DNA from 2 places in the Melaminivora sp. genome. Region 2 is predicted to be linked to the other one. Evidence: predicted binding sites of a transcription regulator. Region 2 holds the regulator's gene; the other holds the start of a gene.

Region 1 (4,412 bases), on a different contig from region 2:
TCCTTCGGTGCCTCGGCGACCATGGCTTCGGTCGTCAGCAGCAGCGAGGCGACGGACGCAGCGTTCTGCAGCGCGGTGCGGGTCACCTTGGTCGGGTCCAGAATGCCCATCTCCAGCATGTCGCCGTAGGTGTCGTTGGAGGCGTTGTAGCCAAAGTTGCCGGAGCCTTCGAGCACCTTGTTCACCACCACCGAAGGCTCGCCGCCGCCGTTGGCCACGATCTCGCGCAGGGGCGACTCGATGGCTTTGAGCACCAGCTTGATGCCGGCGTCCTGCTCGGCGTTGTCGCCCTTGAGGTCACCGATGGCCTGGCGTGCGCGCAGCAGCGCCACGCCGCCGCCAGCGACGATGCCTTCTTCCACGGCAGCGCGGGTGGCGTGCAGGGCGTCTTCCACGCGCGCCTTCTTTTCCTTCATCTCGACTTCCGTCGCGGCCCCGACCTTGATCACGGCCACGCCGCCAGCCAGCTTGGCCACGCGCTCTTGCAGTTTCTCGCGGTCGTAGTCGCTGGTGGCTTCCTCGATCTGCACGCGGATCTGCTTGACGCGCGCCTGGATGTCGTCAGCGTTGCCGGCACCGTCGATGATGATGGTGTTTTCCTTGCCCACTTCGATGGTCTTGGCCTGGCCCAGGTCGGCCAGCGTCACCTTCTCCAGCGACAGGCCCACTTCCTCGGCGATCACCTTGCCGCCGGTCAGGATGGCGATGTCTTCCAGCATGGCCTTGCGGCGGTCGCCGAAGCCAGGAGCCTTGACTGCCACGACCTTCAGGATGCCGCGGATGGTGTTCACCACCAGGGTCGCCAGGGCTTCGCCCTCGACTTCCTCGGCAATGATCAGCAGGGGACGGCCGGCCTTGGCGACCTGCTCCAGCGTGGGCAGCAGGTCACGGATGTTGCTGATCTTCTTGTCGAACAGCAGCACGAAGGGGTTGTCCAGCATGGCGGCCTGCTTCTCGGGGTTGTTGATGAAGTAGGGCGACAGGTAGCCGCGGTCGAACTGCATGCCTTCCACGACGTCCAGCTCGTTGTCCAGGCTCTTGCCGTCTTCGACGGTGATCACGCCTTCCTTGCCGACCTTGTCCATGGCGTCGGCAATGATCTTGCCCACCGACTCGTCGGAGTTGGCGGAGATCGAGCCCACCTGGGCGATTTCCTTGGAAGTGGTGGTGGCCTTGGACTGCTTCTTCAGCTGCTCGACCAGGGCGACCACGGCCTTGTCGATGCCGCGCTTCAGATCCATCGGGTTCAGGCCGGCGGCCACGTACTTGGAGCCTTCGCGCACGATGGATTGGGCCAGCACCGTGGCGGTGGTGGTGCCGTCACCGGCGATGTCGTTGGTCTTGGAGGCCACTTCCTTCACGAGCTGGGCGCCCATGTTCTGCAGCTTGTCCTTGAGCTCGATTTCCTTGGCCACGGACACGCCGTCCTTGGTCACCGTGGGGGCGCCAAAGGAACGCTCGAGCACCACGTTGCGGCCCTTGGGGCCCAGGGTCACCTTGACCGCATTGGCCAGGATGTTCACGCCTTCAACCATGCGGGCGCGGGCTTCGCCACCGAAAACTACGTCTTTTGCTGCCATTTTTGGCTCCTCAAGAATGTGGGTCAAATCGGCTGCAAACGCTTGTCTGGCAAGCGCTGGCAGCTATGAAAATTCATGGGTCTGCGAGGTGGGAGAATTACTTCTCGACCACTGCGAACAGGTCGTCTTCCTTCATGACCAGCAGTTCGTCGCCATGGACCTTGACGGTCTGGCCGCTGTACTTGCCGAACAGCACGCGGTCGCCGACCTTCACGTTCAGGGCGACCACTTCGCCCTTGTCGTTCTTCTTGCCTGGGCCCACGGCCAGCACTTCACCCTGATCGGGCTTCTCGGCAGCGTTGTCGGGGATCACGATGCCCGAAGCGGTGGTGGTCTCGCTCTCGATACGCTTGACGATCACGCGATCGTGCAGGGGGCGAAGGTTCATGGCTCTCTCCTGTGTGCAAAAAGGTTGCGGACAAACAAGGCGCCCGCGGGTGGGCGGGCGCTGGTGATTGCAGCAGCGAGGTTTGTTAGCACTCAGCTGCTTCGAGTGCTAATGATAGGGGCATTTACGCTGTTTTCAAGAGGGCACGGCGCTGCGGCCAATGCACGAAAGTAGGAAATTACAAGACAAAAACAGCCCTTGGCCTTGTCAGACAAAGGTGTGCAGCTATGCTTTTTATTGCCCGCCGTCCAGAAAGGCGTCGACCAGTGCATGGTGCTGCGACACGTTCAGCGCTGGCGCATGTCCGTAGTCCGGCACTTCGACTACTTGCAGGAGGCTTGCGCCCGGGTGCCGCCTCGTGCCCGAGGGCGTCAAGGGTCTGCTCCGGCCAGGGCGCCATTCAGGCGCAGGAAATGGTCCAGGATGTGAAAGTGGTCGTCATGAAACTGCGCCTCCAGCCCTGCCAGCTGCGCAATTTCCACCCAGCGGGCTTCGCTCGCGTCATCGCCGCCGCGCACTTCGGGTAGGGGGGCGCCGGTGCCCAGGTCGAAATGATGCACGTGGCCGATGACGCGGCCGCGCTGGCTGCGGCCCGGATGGTCGAACACGGACACCCCTTGCAGGGCGGCACGCATGGCGGCTTCGTCCAGCGGCCAGTGCGTCTCCTCGGCCAGCTCGCGCAGGCAGGAGCGCCACAGCGTCTCGTCCGGTTCGATGAAGCCGCCGGGCAGTGCCAGCAACCCGCGCCCTGGCGCATGGGCGCGGCGGACGAGGAGCACCCGGCCGGCGGCCTGCACCAGCGCGTCCACGGTGACGAAGACCGGTGGATAGGGCGCGCAGGCCCAGGCGGCGCGGTAGTCGCGCAGCATGCGCCATTCCTGCTGCAGCGCGGCATGGACGGGTGTAGCCTGCAGGCCCTGCAGCAGCGCCCGCGTACTCGCCGGCAGGCCCGGCAGCAGCGGGGCGAGTGCCTCAGGCTCGCCGCCCAGCCAGGCATCACGCACGGCGGTGGCGTCCATGGCGTTCTGGCGGGGCAGGCTGACCAGGTCCCAGCCCGGAAACCACGTCAGGTAGCTGCTGCTGGCGTCCTTGAAATGCCCAACCAGCGCGACACGGGCGCCCGCCGGTGCATGCAGGGCCACGGCGGCCTGCACGGCCGCGCTCCAGCGGGACTGGTCGTAGTAGTCGCGCACGGGCACCGCCACGAGCCGCTGCGCCTCCTGTGTCGGCAGCGCTCCGCGCAGCATGGCCTCGCGCTCCTGCCAAGTGAAGGGGTTTCTGGGGGTGCGCGCCTGGTGGGCCGAACCCAGGACGACGATGACCTGACGTGCCTGCGCCAGTGCCGCGCACACCAGGGCTAGGTGCCCGGCGTGCACGGGCTGGAAGCGTCCGATCAGGACGGCGATGTCATGCATGGGAGCGCCGGACGCGGGCCGTGTCAGGGCTTGCGCGCCGCGATGGGCATTTGCCAGCCCCGGCTGCCAAAGCTGCGCGGGCGCAGGCGCAGGCTGGGCGCCGCCTGGTGGCGCTTGTATTCGCTGCGCGCCAGCAGGCCGCGCACGCGCTGCACCAGTGCGCGGCCGTCCTCGTCCTGCTGCAGACGGCCCACGAAGTCCTGGGCCGACTCGTACTGCTCGCGGGGCAGCAGAGGGCCCTCGATCAGCAGCTTGAGCACTTCGTCCAGGACCGGGTAGGGCGGCAGGCTGTCATCGTCGCGCTGGCCCGGGGCCAGCTCGGCCGAGGGGGGTTTGTCGATGATGGCGGCGGGCACCAGCTCGCGCCCGGCCTGGGCGTTCAGATGGCGCGCCAGGGCAAATACCTCCGTCTTGTACAGGTCGCCCAGCAGCCCCAGGCCGCCATTGGTATCGCCGTAGAGCGTGCAGTAGCCCACGGCGATCTCGGATTTGTTGCCCGTGGTCAGCAGCAGATGGCCCCAGGTGTTGGAGTACTCCATCAGCACCGTACCGCGGATGCGTGCCTGCAGGTTCTCGGCCGCCAGGCCCGCCAGGGGCTGGCCGAAGCTGCGTTCGAACTGTGCGGCGAACGTGGCCGCCAGCTCGGCGATGGGGTGCGACTGCAATTCGATGCCCAGGTTGCGGCACAGCGCCACCGAATCATCGACCGAGCCACTGCTGGAATAGCGCGAGGGCATGGTGACGGCGGCCACCTTGTCCGGCCCCAGGGCCTGCACGGCCAGCGCCAGGGTGAGGGCGCTGTCCAGCCCGCCGGAGCTGCCCACCAGCACCCGCTCAAAGCCGCAGCGGCGTGCGTAGTCCGCCAAGCCCAGCACGATCTGGCGCCGGTAGAACTCCATGACCGGCAGCCCGTCCTTCGGGACGGGGGCCAGGGGCTCGCCCTGCGCGCCATGCAGCTGGCCTTCGCCAGTGAGCACCAGGTGCGGGGAATCTTCCTCGAAACGCCGGGCTTCGAAGACCACGCCCGCG
Region 2 (4,412 bases):
GCGTGCGCCGGTAGCGGCGCGCCAGCTGCAGCCACAGCGCCACGCGCGCGTCCAGCTCGGCCAGCTGCTCCGGGTCGGGCTCGGTGTGGCGCAGCCAGCCCTGCAGCGAATGCACCACGTCGCCCGCCTGCGCCAGGCACGAGGCCAGCACCTCGGCCATGGTGCGAAACTCCTCGTCCACCTGCTCGTAGCCCTGCAGCAGCTCCTGCGCGCGCGCCAGGCCCGTCATGGCGCTGTCCGTGTCCTCGCCTTCCAGCGCCTGCAGCGCGGCCTGGGCATTGTCGATCAGCGCCTGGGCATTGGCCAGACGGGCATGGCGGGCGTTGAGCTCGTCCCACTCGCCCTCCAGCGGCGCGAGTTTCTGCAGCTCGCCGATCTGCCACTGCAGGCGCTCGCGCTCCTGCGACAGCGTGTCCTGGGCCTGGCGGGCGTGGGCCAGGGCCTTTTGCGCCTCGCGCCAGGACGACCACAGGCCCGCCAGGGGCTCGCCCTGCACGCCGGCGTAGGCGTCCAGCAGGCCGCGCACGGCATCGGGCCGGGTCAGGCTCTGCCAGGCGTGCTGGCCGTGGATGTCCAGCAGGTGCTCGCCCAGGGCGCGCATCTGCGCGGCGGTGGCGGGCGTGCCGTTGATCCAGGCGCGGCTCCTGCCTTGCAGGTCCACCGTGCGGCGCAGCAGCAGCAGGCGGTCCTCGGCGGCAAAGCCGGCCTCGTGCAGCCACGCGGCGAGCGCCTCGGAGCCGGTGGCGTCAAACTCGGCGCTGATGTCGGTGCGCTCGGCACCCTCGCGGATGACGCCGGTGTCGGCGCGCGCGCCCAGCAGCAGCTGCAGCGCGTCGATCAGGATGGACTTGCCCGCCCCGGTCTCGCCGGTGAGCACCGTGAAGCCGCCCGCCAGATCCAGCTCCAGCGTCGGCACGATGACGAAATCCTTCAGCGCGATGCGCCTCAAGGCCATGTTCAGGAACCTCCTTCGTTCCAGCGCAGCTTCTTGCGCAAGGTGGCAAAGTAGCTCCAGCCGCGCGGATGCAGAAAACACACGCGGTGCGCCGAGCGGCGCACCAGGATGCGGTCGCCATGCTGCAGGGAAGCGAGCGACTGCATGTCGAAATTGGCGCTGATGTCGCGGCCAGCCACCACCTCGATGGCCACCTGGGTGGCGTCCGACAGCACGATGGGGCGGTTGGACAGCGTGTGCGGCGCGATCGGCACCAGCACCCAGCCGGGCAGCGCGGGGTGCAGCATGGGCCCGCCCGCGGACAGGGCGTAGGCCGTCGAACCCGTGGGCGAGGCGACGATCAGCCCGTCGGCGCGCTGGTTGGCCACGAACACGCCATCGACTTCGATGCGCAGCTCCACCATGCCCGAGGTCGAGCCGCGGTTGACCACCACGTCGTTGAGCGCCAGCGCCTCGAACACGCATTCGCTGCCCCGCATCACGCAGGCGTGCATGAGGGGGCGCACGTCCTCCTCGTAGTCGCCGTGCAGTATGGGTTCGAGCGCCGCCCGGTAGCTGTCCAGCGGGATGTCGGTGATGAAGCCCAGCCGCCCCTGGTTAATGCCCACCAGCGGCGTGCCGTGGCTGGCCAGGCGCCGCCCCACGCCGAGCATGGTGCCGTCGCCGCCCACCACCAGGCACAGGTCGCACTGGCGGCCTATGCCCTCGATGTCCAGGGTGGGGTAGGCGTGCAGGTCCAGCAGCTGGGCGGTCTCGGCCTCCAGAGCCGGCTCGCAGCCCTGCTCGGCCACGAAGCGGGCGATGCAGTCGATGATCTCGCGCGAGTTCTCCGGCATGGCGCCGCCTGCGGAGCGCTGGTATTTGCCGATGATGGCGACGCGGCGGAAGATGGGCAGCATGGGTCGGAAATTACATCACTAAAATGATTCGATGCTCGATGACCGTGCCAAGTTGTTGCTCAAAGCGCTGGTGGAGCGCTACATCGCGGAAGGTCAGCCGGTGGGCTCCAGGACATTGTCGCGGGCTTCGGGACTGGAATTGTCGCCAGCCACCATCCGCAACGTCATGGCCGACCTGGAAGAGCTGGGCCTGATCGCCAGCCCCCATACCTCTGCCGGCCGCATCCCCACCGCCCGGGGCTACCGCCTGTTCGTGGACACCATGCTCACGGTGCAAAAAGACCAGCTGCCGGCGCTGCAGCTCATGCCCGAGCAGCCGCAGAAGGTGATCGCCAACGCCGCGCACCTGCTGTCGAGCCTGTCGCAGTTCGTCGGCGTGGTGATGGCGCCGCGGCGCGCCTCGGTGTTCCGGCACATCGAGTTCCTGCGGCTGTCCGAGCGGCGCCTCCTGGTGATCATCGTCTCACCCGACGGCGACGTGCAGAACCGCGTCATCTTCACCGAGACCGACCACACCCAGTCGCAGTTGGCCGAGGCGGCCAACTTCCTGAACGCCAACTACGCGGGCCTGACCATGGAGCAGGTGCGCGAGCGGCTCAAGCACGAGGTGGAGAGCCTGCGCGGGGAGATCGCCGAACTCATGCAGGCGGCTGTGAATGCCGGCACGGACGCGCTGTCGGCCTCGCAGGAGGAGGTGGTCATCTCCGGCGAGCGCAACCTGCTGTCGGTGAGCGACTTCGCCAGCGACATGAGCCACCTGCGCCGCGCCTTCGACCTGTTCGAGCAAAAAACCCAGATCCTGCGCCTGCTCGACATCTCCAGCCGCGCCGAGGGCGTGCGCATCTTCATCGGCGGCGAGAGCCAGGTCGTGCCGTTCGAGGAGCTGTCGGTGGTCAGTGCCCCCTACGAGGTGGACGGCAAGGTGGTGGGGACGCTGGGCGTCATCGGCCCGACGCGCATGCCCTACGACCGCATGATCCAGATCGTGGACATCACCTCGAAACTCGTCTCCAACGCCCTGAGCCACCGCAGGTGAGGCAGACCCTACAATAGCCGGCTCCCCTGGCGCCGGGCCCGCGGCCCGTGGTGGGGCAGGGGGCGTTAGCTCAGTTGGTCAGAGCAGGGGACTCATAATCCCTTGGTCGCAGGTTCAAGTCCTGCACGCCCTACCAGTCGAAACAAGCACTTGGGCCAGTTCTTCGGGACTGGCCTTTTTGCTTTCCGGGCACCTGCCACCAACCGGCTTGGTGAGCATTTCGAGGACTGCCAGCGATTGACGAGGCAGCGGCGCAACATCGCCGATGCGCTGGTGATGCCAGGCGTTGCGGATACCGCGTTCGATCCACCGCGTGCGTGCCTCGCAAGGGCTGGCGCGTTGGTGACCCGCCCTCGCCGCCAGGCTGCGGGCCCGGGCTCCGTACGCCCTACCATTCAGACCGATATTCAGGATCTGGAGGCCGGTTTTTCGGGCCCGGCCTTTTTGTTGATGCCCATCTGAGGAGAGACACATGACAGGCAGGCGAATTCTTCCCATGGCGGCAAGCGCCGCGTTGCTGGCGCTGGCCGGCTGCTCGGCCCTGGGGCCGCAGGGTGGCGCTCCAGCGCCGGCGCCGCGCCCCATCGGGGCCAGTACCGCGCCGGTGGGCGGCACCTGCAACGCCCAGGCCGCGCAGCAGGCCGTGGGCAAAAGCAGCACCGCCCAGGTGGTCGAGCAGGCGCGGGTGGCCTCGGGCGCGCGCATGGCGCGCGTGCTGCGGCCGGGGCAGGCGGTGACGCTGGAGCACAACGCCGAGCGCCTGAACCTGCGCGTGGACGCCGGCGGCAAGGTGCTGGCCGCGGACTGCGGCTGAAGGCGGCGCGCGGGGCCGGGCGCGCGCTCTGCGGGCCGGGCCCGGCGCGGCTCAGTCGGGCAGGAACAGCTCCTGCAGGTCGTTCAGGAAGTCCAGGCCGCGCTCGGTGGGCCAGGCGCGCTCCATGTCGCGCGCCAGCAGGCCGCGCGCCTCGGCCTGGGTCAGGCCGCGCTCGATGGCGGTGAGCGCCAGGCCCGTGCGCTCGGTGAATTCGGCTAGGGCAAAGCCCTCGCGCAGGCGCAGCGCGTTGAGCATGAACTCGAACGGCAGGTCGGCGCGGCGCACGTCCTCGTCCTGCGCGATGGCGTTGCCGGCCAGCGCCTGGGCCATGTAGCGCTGTGGCTCGCGAAAGCGCACCTGGCGCACGATGCGGTGGGCAAAGCTGAGCTTGCTGTGCGCGCCCGCGCCGATGCCCAGGTAGTCGCCGAACTGCCAGTAGTTGCGGTTGTGCAGGCACTGGTGGCCGGCGCGCGCGTAGGCCGAGACTTCGTAGCGCTGCAGCTGCGCGGCCGCGGTCAGCTCGGTGATGCGGTCGAGCATGGCGTAGGCGTCATCGTCCTCGGGCAGGCCGGCGGGCGGGTGGCGGGCGAAGAAGGTGTTGGGCTCGATGCTCAGGTGGTAGATGGACAGGTGCGGCGGCGCATGCGCCAGGGCCTGGCGCACGTCGTCCTCCAGCTCGGCCATGCTCTGGCCGGGCAGGGCGTACAT

What was found. Region 2 encodes HrcA, which represses chaperone genes, less so after heat shock. Its sites were predicted from a motif close to TTAGCACTCNNNNNNNNNGAGTGCTAA; they were not measured.
Region 1: the regulator HrcA is predicted to act here: its motif matches at 2,054-2,080, upstream of RT051_RS03510 (co-chaperone GroES).

Annotation. Positions count from the first base shown of each region.
Region 1 covers NZ_DAMCAM010000009.1:56,550-60,961, forward strand. The annotation lists gene groL (chaperonin GroEL) at 1-1,580, opposite strand, end outside; gene RT051_RS03510 (co-chaperone GroES) at 1,678-1,968, opposite strand; gene RT051_RS03515 (bifunctional nicotinamide-nucleotide adenylyltransferase/Nudix hydroxylase) at 2,340-3,383, opposite strand; gene nadE (NAD(+) synthase) at 3,407-4,412, opposite strand, start outside.
Region 2 covers NZ_DAMCAM010000006.1:24,017-28,428, forward strand. The annotation lists gene recN (DNA repair protein RecN) at 1-955, opposite strand, end outside; gene RT051_RS02390 (NAD kinase) at 958-1,854, opposite strand; gene hrcA (heat-inducible transcriptional repressor HrcA) at 1,886-2,890, shown strand; tRNA gene RT051_RS02400 (tRNA-Ile) at 2,950-3,026, shown strand; gene RT051_RS14665 (hypothetical protein) at 3,041-3,352, shown strand; gene RT051_RS02410 (I78 family peptidase inhibitor) at 3,363-3,704, shown strand; gene hemW (radical SAM family heme chaperone HemW) at 3,756-4,412, opposite strand, start outside.